3 regions of the Pseudomonas sp. P5_109 genome follow, and region 3 is predicted to be linked to each of the others. Evidence: predicted binding sites of a transcription regulator. Region 3 holds the regulator's gene; each other region holds the start of a gene.
What was found. The regulator FliA, encoded in region 3, starts transcription of late flagellar genes. The targets are predictions, from matches to a motif close to CTAAAGTTTNNNNNNNNNNNGCCGNTAA.

Region 1 (4,490 bases), 3.0 Mb from region 3:
TCCGTTTTATTTACTTTTGCTTTTTTTCGCGACACTGAACTTCAACTACAAATCACTGTATGCGCCTTCCGACTTTGAAAAGGGAAAACACTTCATGAAGGCCATGGATGATGCTGGGCGCTCGGAAAAGAAGGCTTCCCTGAAGGCGCCTGAGGCACCCACTCTGGAAACCTCAACGAATGACCAACCGTCAACCAGGACACCTTGCGGCGCACAGGACCCGCCATCGGAGATCGGCCTATTCACCACTGCCTTCGTTCAGCATCAACTTCAGTTACCGGACTTTGTAAAAGACCTGTACATCATTGATGCACGCTGGATGAGCAAGGAGGTCGAATTTGGAGCGCTGCTGGAAAAAATCCAGAGGCCACGGGAAAAGACGCCATACATGATTCTATTTGTCACTAGTGTCGTTTCGCAGGCGTTACTGAAAGCCAGTGTGCTAAAGCACTCACAGCAGACCAGCAAGCGCAATCCGGCCTTTTACATCGCCTACAATACGGGCTCGCACAGGTTGACGGTCATTGATCAAGCCGGACAACCGGCAAACAACAACGTGTAGGACAGGACAGGATGCTGGCAGGAGAAAAACAGGAATTCGTCAGCGCAAACGAAAACAACAGACAACGCAGGAACAGGCATCACACCCCGTTTTCAGGTGCCTGACCTCGTCCAGGACGAGATCAGGCATCCATCACGACCTCAAAGGTTTCAGAACAGCTTACGACCTTTGTTCGCCGCAATGCGCATGCGCAAGGCGTTGAGCTTGATGAAGCCCCCGGCATCCGCCTGGTTGTACGCGCCGCCATCTTCTTCGAAAGTGGCAATGTTGGCATCGAACAACGACTCGTCGGACTTACGGCCAGTGACGATCACGTTGCCCTTGTACAGTTTCAGGCGCACGACGCCATTCACGTGGGCCTGGGACGCATCGATCATCTGTTGCAGCATCAGGCGCTCAGGGCTCCACCAGTAACCGGTGTAGATCAGGCTGGCATACTTGGGCATCAGCTCGTCTTTGAGGTGAGCCACTTCGCGGTCCAGAGTGATCGATTCGATCGCACGGTGGGCACGCAGCATGATGGTGCCGCCAGGCGTTTCGTAGCAGCCACGGGACTTCATGCCCACGTAACGGTTCTCGACGATGTCCAGACGACCGATACCGTGTTCGCCACCGATACGGTTCAGGGTCGCCAGCACGGTGGCCGGAGTCATTTCGACGCCGTCCAGCGCGACGATGTCGCCGTTGCGGTAGGTCAGTTCCAGGTACTGCGCCTTGTCAGGAGCGTTCTCCGGGGAGACGGTCCATTTCCACATGTCTTCTTCGTGCTCGGTCCAGGTGTCTTCCAGCACGCCGCCTTCATAGGAGATGTGCAGCAGGTTGGCATCCATGGAGTACGGGGATTTCTTCTTGCCGTGGCGTTCGATCGGGATCGCGTGCTTATCGGCGTAATCCATCAGCTTTTCACGGGACAGCAGGTCCCATTCGCGCCAAGGGGCAATCACTTTCACACCGGGTTTCAAGGCGTACGCGCCCAGTTCGAAACGAACCTGGTCGTTGCCTTTGCCGGTGGCGCCATGGGAAATGGCGTCAGCGCCGGTTTCGTTGGCGATTTCGATCAGGCGCTTGGCGATCAACGGACGAGCGATGGAGGTACCCAGCAGGTACTCGCCTTCGTAAACGGTGTTGGCGCGGAACATCGGGAAAACGAAATCGCGCACGAACTCTTCGCGCAAGTCGTCGATGTAGATCTCTTTGACGCCCATGGCCTGAGCCTTGGCGCGTGCAGGTTCGACCTCTTCGCCCTGACCCAGGTCAGCGGTGAAGGTCACCACTTCACAGTTATAAGTATCCTGCAGCCACTTGAGGATCACCGAAGTGTCCAGGCCGCCGGAATACGCCAGAACGACCTTGTTTACGTCCGCCATGCCATCACTCCACGGGGTTCTACGGAAAGCCGGGAAGTCTACCGCTCATGCAGAATAATTTACAGTGGCGCGACAGCTTATGACGACGAAGCGACAGATTATGTCGAGAGGGCGACGATGACCGAATAGTCAGGAAGTTGCCGAAGTGGCCGCTTTCGTTGCTTGCGGGGCGACTTGCTCCGCGGGCGCTCCACGCTCCAGGCGTACCGCTACCCGACGGTTCTTCGCGCGGTTGGCATTGTTGGAGTTAGGCGCCAGCGGATAACGTTCGCCATGGAAACGCACGGTGATTTGCGACTCCTGGAGGCCGTTGGCCTTGAAGAACTCCATCACGGCCAGGGCCCGGCGCCGCGACAGGTCGCGGTTGGTCAGGCGGTTGCCGCTGTTGTCGGAGTGACCGTCGAGCTCGACGTGATTGACCGTCGGATCGGCCTTCATGTACTCCAGCATCACCTGCAGCTTGGCTTTTGCTGCGCTGTCGAGTTCGATTCCGCCGCCGGGGAAACCTATTTCGGATTGCTTCACCTGTTCGAAATTCTGTGGCAACAATTTCGCCACGCAACCCTGGTAGTCGGCAAATGCCTTGGTGAACCGGACCGGCAACAAACGTACTTCCGACACCCGCCCATCCCCCGAGGAATGGCGAACCACCGGGCTGCGACCGTCCATCAGGCCACTGATCAGACGCCCGGCCTGAACCTGTGAACTGTTGAACAATACATTGCCGCTGCCGATTCTCACCGTGCCCAGGTTGATATCGTCACGCCCCGGTTGCCACGGTGCGGCAGCCGCGAGCAAGGTCGCCGAACCGCCGCCCATCATCGGGTTATAGGCTTTCAGACGAAACGTTGCCTGCTCACCGGCCTTGCGTACGAATTCGCCTGAACCGAAGTCGGTAATCGGCTGCGTCAGGCGGCATTCGAACTTGTCGCCTTCGACCGTCCACTCAATGCTCTCCAGGCGAGTCTGGAAAGTGAGCGCCATCGCGGGAAGGCTGGCAAACACACTGAGCAAGGCTAAATAACGCTGGCGCACGGGGGGCTCCACTGGCTTCTACAACAAAAAGACCGACACACATATGTTTACGGCATACCTGTTGGATATCGGAAGCTTCCCGCAAAACTTGATAGCGAGTGCCTGCAAGAGTCTTTTCCGGTAGCATTCCCCTCAGTTTGACCCGCCTGGAATCCCCTCATGTCCGACCGCCTGACCCTGCTGCGTCCCGACGACTGGCACATTCATCTTCGCGATGGTGCCGTGTTGACCAATACCGTTGCGGATGTCGCGCGCACCTTTGGCCGCGCCATCATCATGCCCAACCTGGTTCCACCAGTGCGCAACGCGGCCGAAGCCGACGGCTATCGCCAGCGGATTCTCGCTGCCCGCCCGGCCGGCAGCCCGTTCGAGCCGCTGATGGTCCTGTACCTGACCGACCGCACCCAGCCTGAAGAGATTCGCGAGGCCAAGGCCAGCGGATTCGTGTACGCCGCCAAGCTGTACCCGGCCGGCGCGACCACCAACTCGGACTCTGGCGTCACCAGCATCGACAAGATCTTCCCTGCACTCGAGGCCATGGCCGAAGTCGGGATGCCGTTGTTGATCCACGGTGAAGTCACCCGTGGCGATGTCGACGTGTTCGACCGCGAAAAAATCTTCATCGATGAGCACATGCGCCGTGTGGTCGAGCGTTTCCCGACCCTCAAAGTGGTCTTCGAACACATCACCACCGCGGACGCCGTGCAGTTCGTCAACGCGGCTTCGGCCAACGTTGGCGCGACCATCACCGCGCATCACCTGCTGTACAACCGCAACCACATGCTGGTGGGCGGGATTCGGCCGCACTTCTATTGCCTGCCGATCCTCAAGCGCAACACCCACCAGGAAGCCCTGCTCGACGCCGCTACCAGTGGCAGCGAGAAGTTCTTCCTCGGCACCGACTCGGCGCCCCACGCCCAGCATGCCAAGGAAGCCGCCTGCGGTTGCGCCGGTTGCTACACCGCTTACGCGGCGATCGAGATGTACGCCGAAGCCTTCGAACAGCGCAATGCGCTGGACAAGCTCGAAGCCTTCGCCAGCCTCAATGGCCCGCGTTTCTACGGCCTGCCGGCCAACACCGATCGCATCACCCTGGTCCGCGAAGAATGGACCGCCCCTGCCAGCCTGCCATTTGGCGAGCTGACCGTTATCCCGCTGCGCGCCGGTGAAAAACTGCGCTGGCGCCTGCTGGAGGAACACGCGTGAGTGAAGAGCATTTCGACGACGAACTGGAAGGCAATGGTGGCGGAGGCGGTTCCCGTCATCCAATGGCAGCGCGGTTTCGTGGTTACCTGCCGGTTGTCGTCGACGTAGAAACCGGTGGCTTCAATTCGGCCACCGATGCCCTGCTGGAGATCGCCGCGACCACCATCGCCATGGATGAAAAGGGTTTTGTCTACCCGGATCACACCTACTTCTTCCGTGTCGAGCCGTTCGAAGGCGCGAACATCGAAGCGGCCGCCCTGGAGTTCACCGGGATCAAGCTCGATCACCCGCTGCGTATGGCCGTGAGCGAAGAGTCTGCC
Region 2 (4,490 bases), 2.3 Mb from region 3:
ATGAAAACGGCAAGCTTCCAAAGCGTGACGTTCCGTTGGCCGATGTACTTTCCGGGAGGTACCTGCCCGTCGTCAGGCAAACCAGCCACGGGCCACAGTGGATCAACGGCGACCCGGGCGTGGGCGCGTTCATGCAACTGAACGTCCAGCCTTACGCCGGCCAGGATGTCAGCATGAATCCGGCCGACTTCGAGCCCGCCAAGCCTGGCAAGCCCGAGGGCAAGGTCATGATCCCGCTGCCCTTGCACCGTGATGACCCTGCCGATATCGCCCGACTTGCCCAGGCGCGGCACCGCACCTTTATCTTTGGCCGCTCCGATGGCACGGATCTAACGCCCTGGACGATCAAGACCGATGGCGGCCCAGGCTTCAACATGGACCCGCGCCGGATTTCCGCTGCGCCACAACTGGCCAACGGCCCGACACCGGCTGGGTTCAAGGGTGAAGGCACGCTGGAAATCTGGAAGATCCAGAACGGCGGCAATGGCTGGACTCACCCGGTGCATGTGCATTTCGAGGAAGGGATCATTCTCAGTCGAGGTGGCAAAAAACCACCAGAATGGGAAAAATGGGCGCGCAAGGATGTCTACCGCATAGGTTCCGATCCTGACAGCCTCGACAATGTCGAAATAGCCATGCGCATCCGTGAATTTGTCGGTACCTACATGGAGCACTGCCACAACACACAGCATGAGGACACGTCGATGCTGCTGCGCTGGGACTCCGAGCACCCGGGCCAGTTCCAGTTGATGCCCACGCCATTACCCAGCTGGGACGGCGTGAAATTCGTCAACTCGGTTGCGTTACCGACATTCCGTACCGGAGATGGCGTCGGGCCGCAGGTCAAGGTCAACAATAGCGGCAGTGGCAGCGGTAGTGGCGGCAGTAGTGTCAGCGGAGGCAAAGGCTAGCGTCGCCTGTCAAACCTGCCGGTGCATGTTCCCTTCGAAAATGCGGGCTACCGTCATGGTCACCCCGCCCTCGCCTGCCTTTTCAAGCAGCCGCCACGCGTGCGTTGCTGTTGTTGCTCACCTCAAACTGCCCCACCAGTTTTTGCAGTTTATTGGCATTGAGCCTCACGGTCTCGGCACTGCCTTGCAACACCACCACCGTCTGACGCATTTGCGCGGAAGACTGGTCGACCTGCTTGATCGTCTTGCCGTAATCGAGGCTGCGTTTGTTGAGCTGCTGAATGATCGCAAACATACTTTCCACCGCTTGATGCAACTGCACGTTTTCCGAGGAGGCATCTTCGGCCAGGCGCAAGCTGTTATCGACGTCCTTGACGCCCTCCTTCATGAAGCTGACGGCGGTTTGCGTTTCGTTCTGCAAGCCCTCGACCATCTGTCGAATATCATCGGCAGCCCGAGAGGTGCGTGAGGCGAGACTGCGTACCTCATCGGCAACCACCGCAAAACCTCGCCCATGTTCGCCGGCGCGCGCGGCCTCGATGGCGGCATTGAGGGCCAACAGATTGGTCTGGTTGGTGATGTCACTGATCAGGCCGGTAATGTTGCCGATGTGCGTCATGCGGCTGTCGAGCAACTGCACGCTTGAAGAAGAGCGTTCGACCACATCCCGAATCGACTGGGTGCCTGCCTGCACAGCGAGAAACTGCTCGCGGGCACGGGTGACGACCTCGTCCATTGCCTGCTTCATTTGCTCGGCGCTGGCAGAGGCCTGCTGGATCTCACCCAATTGGTCTTCAACGATAATCATCATGTGATGCACCGCGTCGGCCACCTCGGCCGAAGTGACGCCAGCCTCCTGGCTGCGCCCCAACATCATCTGGTTGGTGGCACCGACGGTGCGACTGGCCTTCACCACTTGCCCGACAACCGAGTCCAGATTATCGATGAAGCTGTTGATCCAGCGCCCCATGTCACCGGTCTCATCGTTGGCCATTCGCGTGGTGTCCAGACGTTGACGAAGGTTGCCCTCACCCTCGGCGATGGTCCTGATCACACCCGTCATCTCGCTCAACCTTTGCGCAAGCCGTTTAGGCCCCAACAGGCTGAACAGCACAGATGGCTGTTAACGATAACGCGCGTAAACCGGATATACGCGGCGCACTTGAGTCCATCGCCGGCAAGCCGGCTCCTACAGTTTCCCGGGAATGCGTGAAGAACCTTTTATTTGGTGCTTACTGCGCCAGATGTAGCAACAGGAAATCGATGAATGCCCTCGATTTGTGGGGCAAATGCGGGCTGTTGGGAAACACCACGTTGACGGACTGCGAGGGCAGCGAATAGTCGGGCAACAACCGGATCAGCCGCTCGCTGGCGATATCGTCCTTGATCACCCAGGCGGGCAGCACCGAGACGCCTAGCGACGACAACGTCATGGAGCGGATGGCCGTGGAAGAGTTGGATTCAAACTGATTGATCCCGTTGATCTCGACAGTCCCCAAGTGCGGATGGCGCAACGTCCACTGGGTCGGTGCCTGCAGGTTGCTGTTGGCGATCCACGGCACCGAATTCAGGTCCTGAGGATTCTGCACCGGGTGACGTGCAAGAAACGTCTCGGTAGCCACCAGGACAATTTCATAATCCGCCAGTTTACGGCTCTTGAAAGCCGAGTCCGCCAAATTGCCCAAACGGATTACCAAGTCTAACTTTTCCGCCACCAGATCATTGAGTGACGAGTTGAAGTTATAACAGAGTTTTATTTCCGGATAGCGCTCTATAAATTGCGGTATCAATGGAAGAATATAGGCCTCGCCGTATTCGCCGGTGGAACTGAAGCGCAACTTTCCGGACACCCGATTACGCCCTTTTAATATATTGTCGAAAGCGTTATCGATGTCCGCGACAATACCTTTGAATTCTTCATAAAAGTCCTGACCGATTTCGGTGAGGGATATATTTCGGGTATTTCTAATCAACAACGTCGCTGACAGCACTTCCTCCAGCGCCTTGACATGCAGGCTGGCCATGGCCTTGCTGATGTTCAGGTAATTGGCAGCCTTGGTGTAAGAACCAAAATCGACCACGGCCAAGAATGTCTGGACCCGATTAAGATGAGTGTGCATAGAAATATGGCTCACTGTTAAATCCCGTCAAACATTGTTTCAAGGATAGTCGTATCGACAGTTCAAGTCCACCCCCCTTATGCTTTGCGGCAAAGGGGAAACAACATGACCTATCGCTACAAAGTTGCACTGATATTTCTGATCGGCTTTTTTATAGACTGCATTAACGTCTTTATGTCAGCAGTCGCATTACCGAGTATATCGGCAGCGCTGCACGTTAGTACTTCAGACGTTGCCTGGGTGGCTAACGCTTATATTCTGGGGCTGACACTGATCATTCCGGTCAGCACCTGGTTGGCCGGTCGTTTTGGCAGTCGGGAAATCCTCACCACCTCGATGATCGTGTTTACAGCCTCCGTGTGGATGTGTGGGCTGGCCAACAGTTTCAACGAGCTGGTGATCTGGCGCTTCGTCCAGGGGATTGGCGGCGGCCTGTTGATTCCTGTCGGACAGGCACTGACGTTCAACCTGTTCAAGGGCGAGCAGCGGGCGAAAGTATCCACGTTGGTCATGGCCGTTGCCCTGATTGCGCCCGCCATTTCACCGACCATCGGCGGCATCATCGTCGACAGCAGCTCCTGGCGCTGGGTGTTTTACAGCAACATCCCGTTCTCGCTGATCGCGGCATTGCTGTCCTGGTCCTGGATCAACGAAGCGCGGTCGACGAGTTTGCCCCGGCCCGACATCAAGGGCTTGCTGCTGGTCAGCGCGGCACTCGGCAGCCTGCTGATGGGCATGTCTTTGTATGGCGGCGACGCTCCGGCATGGGTGGCCGCCCTCTTCGTGATGGCCGGCGTTGCTTTCGTCGTGCTGTACGGGCTGCACTACCGCACATGCAAAAAACCGATCATTGAACTGAGCCTGCTCAAAAGCAAAAAACTCAGCACCTCCATCTTGATCTATTACGCGATTCCCGGTGTATTCACGGGGGTCAACTTGATTAGCCTCTTCTTCCTGCAAAACACCCTGCGCTTCAGCGCCCGACTGACAGGGATGTTCATGATCCTCTACGCCATCGGCGCGTTCATCGCGATGCTGATCTGTGGCCGGGTCTATAACCGGATGGGCGCCAAGCGGCTGTTTGCCCTCGGCATGCTCTTGCACAGCGCCGGCATCGCCACTCTGTTACTGGTGAACGATCCCTCTGACTTTCTGGTGATCGTCATCGCCTACAGCTTGATGGGGATCGGCGGCGGCATCGGTGTCAACACAGCACAAACCACGTCGCTGATGGACTTCAAGGGCAATGACACCCACAAGGCCAGTGTCATCTGGAACATCAACCGACAGATGTCATTCAGCATCGGCGCTGCCCTCTTCCTGATGGTTTTCAACCTGCTCTTGAAGCATTTCGATACCACCCAGGCCTACCACGTGACCTTTGCCATCGCCGCGCTGGTGGGCCTGTTCCCACTCTTTCAACTGAGTCAGTTGAACACTCAAAAGGACTGTCATGCAC
Region 3 (4,490 bases):
CGCTGGCGCCGCGTGTTCCGAACATGGAACTCGAAGACGAGCTGCGCAAGACGCAGTCGCGGATCGTCACCGCCCAGGCCGAATTGAGCCTGCGTGGCGAGGGCGAGAGCGACAACAGCACCAACCGTCAGTTGTTCGCCGGCCTGCCGTTGACCGCCGCCGAACCATTGATCGAACCAACGTACGCCGAACCTCGTCGTCCCGCACCGGCCGCTGCACCGGCATCCGCTGGCGTGGACCCGCGCGCGTTCGACTCGATGCGTTTCGAGCTCAACAGCCTGCGCGAACTCATGGAAGTCCAGCTCGGGTCCCTGGCCTGGAATCAGCTGCAAGGCAGCCGTCCGGACCAGGCCAATCTCTGGCGTCGCCTGCAACGTATTGGCCTGTCTGGCCCGCTGTCGCGCGATTTGCTGGCGCTGACCACTGAAATCCAGGAGCCCCGTCAGGCCTGGCGCATGCTGCTGGCGCACCTGGCGCGCATGATCGTTACCCCGGAAGTCGAGCCACTGGAAGAGGGCGGTGTGATCGCCATGGTCGGTCCTGCCGGCATGGGCAAGACCACCACCCTGGCCAAGCTGGCGGCCCGTTACGTGCTCAAGTATGGCGCGCAGAACATTGCGCTGGTGAGCATGGACAGCTTCCGCATCGGTGCCCAGGAGCAGCTCAAGACCCTGGGGCGCATTCTCAATGTGTCGGTGACCCACGTCGATCCGGGCCAGTCCCTGGTGCAGGCGCTGGAGCCATTGCTGCGCAAGCGCGTGGTGCTGATCGATACCGCCGGCCTGCAGGCCAGCGATCCGGCCCTGCGCATGCAGCTTGAGAGTCTGGCCGGTCGTGGCATCCGCGCGAAAAATTATCTGGTCCTGGCAACCACCAGCCAGAAACAGGTTCTAACCGCCGCTTATCATAGTTACAAGCGTTGCGGGCTCGCTGGCTGCATCCTGACTAAACTGGATGAAACGGCAAGCCTGGGCGAGGTGTTGAGCCTGGCCATCAGTCATGAGCTGCCGGTGGCGTACCTGACCGATGGTCCGCGGATTCCGGATGATCTTCATCTGCCGCGCCGTCATCAGTTGGTCAGTCGCGCCGTCAGCGTGCAAATGCAGGAAGAACCCAGCGAGGAAGCCATGGCTGACATGTTCGCTGACATCTACCACAGCCCGACCAAGCAGGTTGGCTGAGGTAATAATGAATCGTTTTTGTACCTACATCGATGGTCTGCCATGCATTGTTCCGTTTGTGAACGCGCAGCCAGTAATGTGGCCTCCGTCTATGCAAGACAAGGTAAAGAAATAACATGGGCAGCATGCATCCCGTACAGGTGATCGCGGTGACCGGCGGCAAAGGTGGCGTCGGGAAAACTAACGTGTCAGTGAACTTGTCCCTGGCTTTGGCCGAGCTTGGCCGGCGCGTCATGCTGCTGGACGCCGACCTGGGACTGGCGAACGTCGACGTTCTGCTGGGCCTGACACCCAAACGTACCCTGGCCGACGTGATCGAGGGCCGCTGCGAACTGCGCGATGTACTGCTGCAGGGACCAGGCGGCATTCGTATCGTTCCGGCCGCATCCGGCACACAAAGCATGGTTCATCTGAGCCCTGCGCAACACGCTGGCCTGATCCAGGCCTTCAGTGATATCGGCGACAACCTCGACGTCCTGGTGATCGACACCGCCGCGGGCATTGGTGAGTCGGTCGTCAGCTTCGTTCGCGCAGCCCAGGAAGTACTGCTGGTGGTGTGCGACGAGCCGACCTCGATTACCGATGCCTACGCCTTGATCAAGTTGCTCAATCGCGACTACGGCATGAACCGCTTCCGCGTCCTGGCCAACATGGCCCAGAGCCCGCAGGAAGGGCGCAACCTGTTCGCCAAGTTGACCAAGGTCACGGATCGCTTCCTCGACGTCGCCCTACAATACGTCGGCGCGGTGCCTTACGACGAAAGCGTGCGCAAGGCCGTGCAGAAGCAGCGCGCTGTCTACGAGGCGTTCCCGCGCTCCAAGTGCTCGCTGGCGTTCAAGGCCATCGCGCAGAAGGTCGATACCTGGCCGCTGCCGGCCAACCCGCGCGGGCACCTGGAGTTTTTCGTCGAGCGTCTCGTGCAGCAGACAGCAGGACCTGTGCTATGACAGCCAGCGGTTACAACCTCTACAAAAAATCAGCTCGTGATGCGCAGTACGAGCTGATCGAGCGTTACGCGCCGCTGGTTAAACGCATTGCTTACCACTTGCTGGCGCGCTTGCCGGCCAGTGTCCAGGTCGAAGACCTGATCCAGGCCGGGATGATCGGCCTGCTTGAAGTGTCTACCAAATATGACGCCAGCAAAGGCGCCAGTTTCGAGACGTACGCGGGCATTCGAATCCGCGGCGCCATGCTCGATGAAGTGCGCAAGGGGGACTGGGCGCCTCGTTCGGTTCACCGCAATACGCGCATGGTCAGCGACGCTATTCGCTCGATTGAAGCGAAAACCGGCCGTGACGCTAAAGATCACGAAGTTGCGGCCGAACTCCAATTGAGTCTCGACGATTACTACGGAATTTTGAACGACACGCTGGGCAGCCGCTTATTCAGTTTCGACGACCTGTTGCAGGACGGCGAACACGAAGGGCTGCACGAGGATGGCGCGAGTGCTCATCTCGAGCCGTCACGCGATCTGGAAGATGAACGCTTCCAGGCTGCGCTGGCGGATGCGATTGCCAATTTGCCGGAGCGTGAGCGACTGGTGTTGGCGCTGTACTACGACGAAGAGTTGAACCTCAAGGAAATCGGTGAGGTCCTGGGGGTCAGCGAATCGCGGGTCAGCCAGTTACACAGCCAGTGCGCGGCCCGTTTGCGGGGGCGTTTGGGGGAGTGGCGAGCGCGCTGAAGGCAGTGTGGGGACACTGCGAACGAGGCTGGTGTGGTGTTGAACTACCCCGGTCTCGATCTGTTGTGCTCCATACAGTCATTGAGTGCTTTGCCGGATTGATTGAAATGGCGCGTCCAGGTGCTGGGCGCGTTTAAGACTGCTTGGAGGTCGAATTGGACAAGAACATGAAAATCCTCATCGTTGATGACTTCTCAACGATGCGGCGGATCATCAAGAACCTGCTGCGTGACCTTGGGTTCACCAACACCGTCGAGGCCGACGATGGCACTACCGCCATTCCGGTGCTCAACAGCGGAAGCATCGACTTTCTGGTAACGGACTGGAACATGCCTGGCATGACCGGTATCGATCTGCTGCGCCACGTGCGTGCCGATGAGAAGCTCAAGCACCTGCCGGTGCTGATGGTGACCGCTGAAGCCAAGCGTGAGCAGATCATCGAAGCGGCCCAGGCCGGCGTTAACGGCTATGTGGTCAAACCCTTCACGGCCCAGGCGTTGAAAGAAAAAATCGAGAAGATTTTCGAACGCATCGGTTGATGAGTGCGCCACGGGGGAGCTATGGGCAATAACGAATCTTCATTGGGCGATTTCGAGTCGACCCTGAAAAAACACGCCGTCGAATTGGTCGCGAGCCTTGAAAAAGGCAAGTTCGGCGACGCGGTGCAATTGATCCATGAGCTCAACCAGACCCGTGACCGCGGCCTGTATCAGGAGGTGGGCAAGCTCACCCGCGAGCTGCACAGCGCGATCGTCAATTTCCAGATTGACCCGCACATGCCGCAAGCCGAAGAAGTGTCGCAGATCACCGATGCCGCCGAGCGCCTGGGGTATGTGGTCAAGCTGACCGAGGCCGCAGCCAATCGCACCATGGATCTGGTGGAAAGTGCCACGCCTCTGGTCAACAGCCTGGCGGATGAGGCCCAGGCCTTGAGTACGGACTGGGGACGCTTCATGCGTCGTGAAGTCGGCGCCGAGGAGTTCCGTGAATTGGCCCGGCGGGTCGACGGCTTCCTGGCACGCAGCGGCACGGACAATCGCGCGGTGTCGGGCAACCTCAACGACATCCTGCTCGCCCAGGATTACCAGGACCTCACGGGGCAAGTGATCAAGCGCGTGACCCAGTTGGTCACCGAAGTTGAAAGCAACCTGCTCAAGCTCGTGCTCATGGCCAGCCAGGTGGACCGCTTTGCGGGCATCGAACATGACCGTGAAGCGATGCTTGCTGAAAAAGATCCACAAAAACATCTCTCTCAGGGTGAAGGTCCGCAGATTCATGCCGATAAAAGAGAAGACGTTGTGTCCGGTCAGGACGATGTGGACGATTTGTTATCCAGCCTGGGATTCTAGAGTTTTAGCATTTTAGGTTTTTTGGGTTTTTAGACCTGTAGGAGCACCCCCTTAATGAGCTTCGGCGCCGATGAAGAGATCCTTCAGGATTTCCTGGTTGAGGCCGGCGAGATTCTAGAGCAACTGTCCGAGCAACTGGTCGAGCTGGAAAGCCGTCCGGATGATGCGGATCTGCTCAATGCAATTTTTCGCGGTTTTCACACTGTAAAAGGGGGCGCCGGCTTCCTCCAGCTCAACGAGCTGGTGGAGTGCTGCCACATCGCCGAGAACGTGTTC

Region 1: the regulator FliA is predicted to act here: its motif matches at 3,030-3,057, upstream of QMK54_RS25365 (flagellar protein MotY).
Region 2: the regulator FliA is predicted to act here: its motif matches at 2,051-2,078, upstream of QMK54_RS18405 (methyl-accepting chemotaxis protein).

What each region holds. Positions count from the first base shown of each region.
Region 1 covers NZ_CP125380.1:5,720,161-5,724,650, forward strand. Annotated here, with positions in the region: gene QMK54_RS25355 (hypothetical protein) at 1-562, shown strand, start outside; gene QMK54_RS25360 (argininosuccinate synthase) at 712-1,929, opposite strand; gene QMK54_RS25365 (flagellar protein MotY) at 2,059-2,964, opposite strand; gene pyrC (dihydroorotase) at 3,124-4,170, shown strand; gene rnt (ribonuclease T) at 4,167-4,490, shown strand, end outside.
Region 2 covers NZ_CP125380.1:4,111,359-4,115,848, forward strand. Annotated here, with positions in the region: gene QMK54_RS18400 (multicopper oxidase domain-containing protein) at 1-911, shown strand, start outside; gene QMK54_RS18405 (methyl-accepting chemotaxis protein) at 994-1,974, opposite strand; gene QMK54_RS18410 (LysR family transcriptional regulator) at 2,144-3,031, opposite strand; gene QMK54_RS18415 (MFS transporter) at 3,137-4,490, shown strand, end outside; gene QMK54_RS18420 (DUF4440 domain-containing protein) at 4,485-4,490, shown strand, end outside.
Region 3 covers NZ_CP125380.1:1,785,167-1,789,656, forward strand. Annotated here, with positions in the region: gene flhF (flagellar biosynthesis protein FlhF) at 1-1,181, shown strand, start outside; gene fleN (flagellar synthesis regulator FleN) at 1,298-2,128, shown strand; gene fliA (RNA polymerase sigma factor FliA) at 2,125-2,865, shown strand; gene QMK54_RS07960 (chemotaxis response regulator CheY) at 3,033-3,404, shown strand; gene QMK54_RS07965 (protein phosphatase CheZ) at 3,426-4,214, shown strand; gene QMK54_RS07970 (chemotaxis protein CheA) at 4,269-4,490, shown strand, end outside.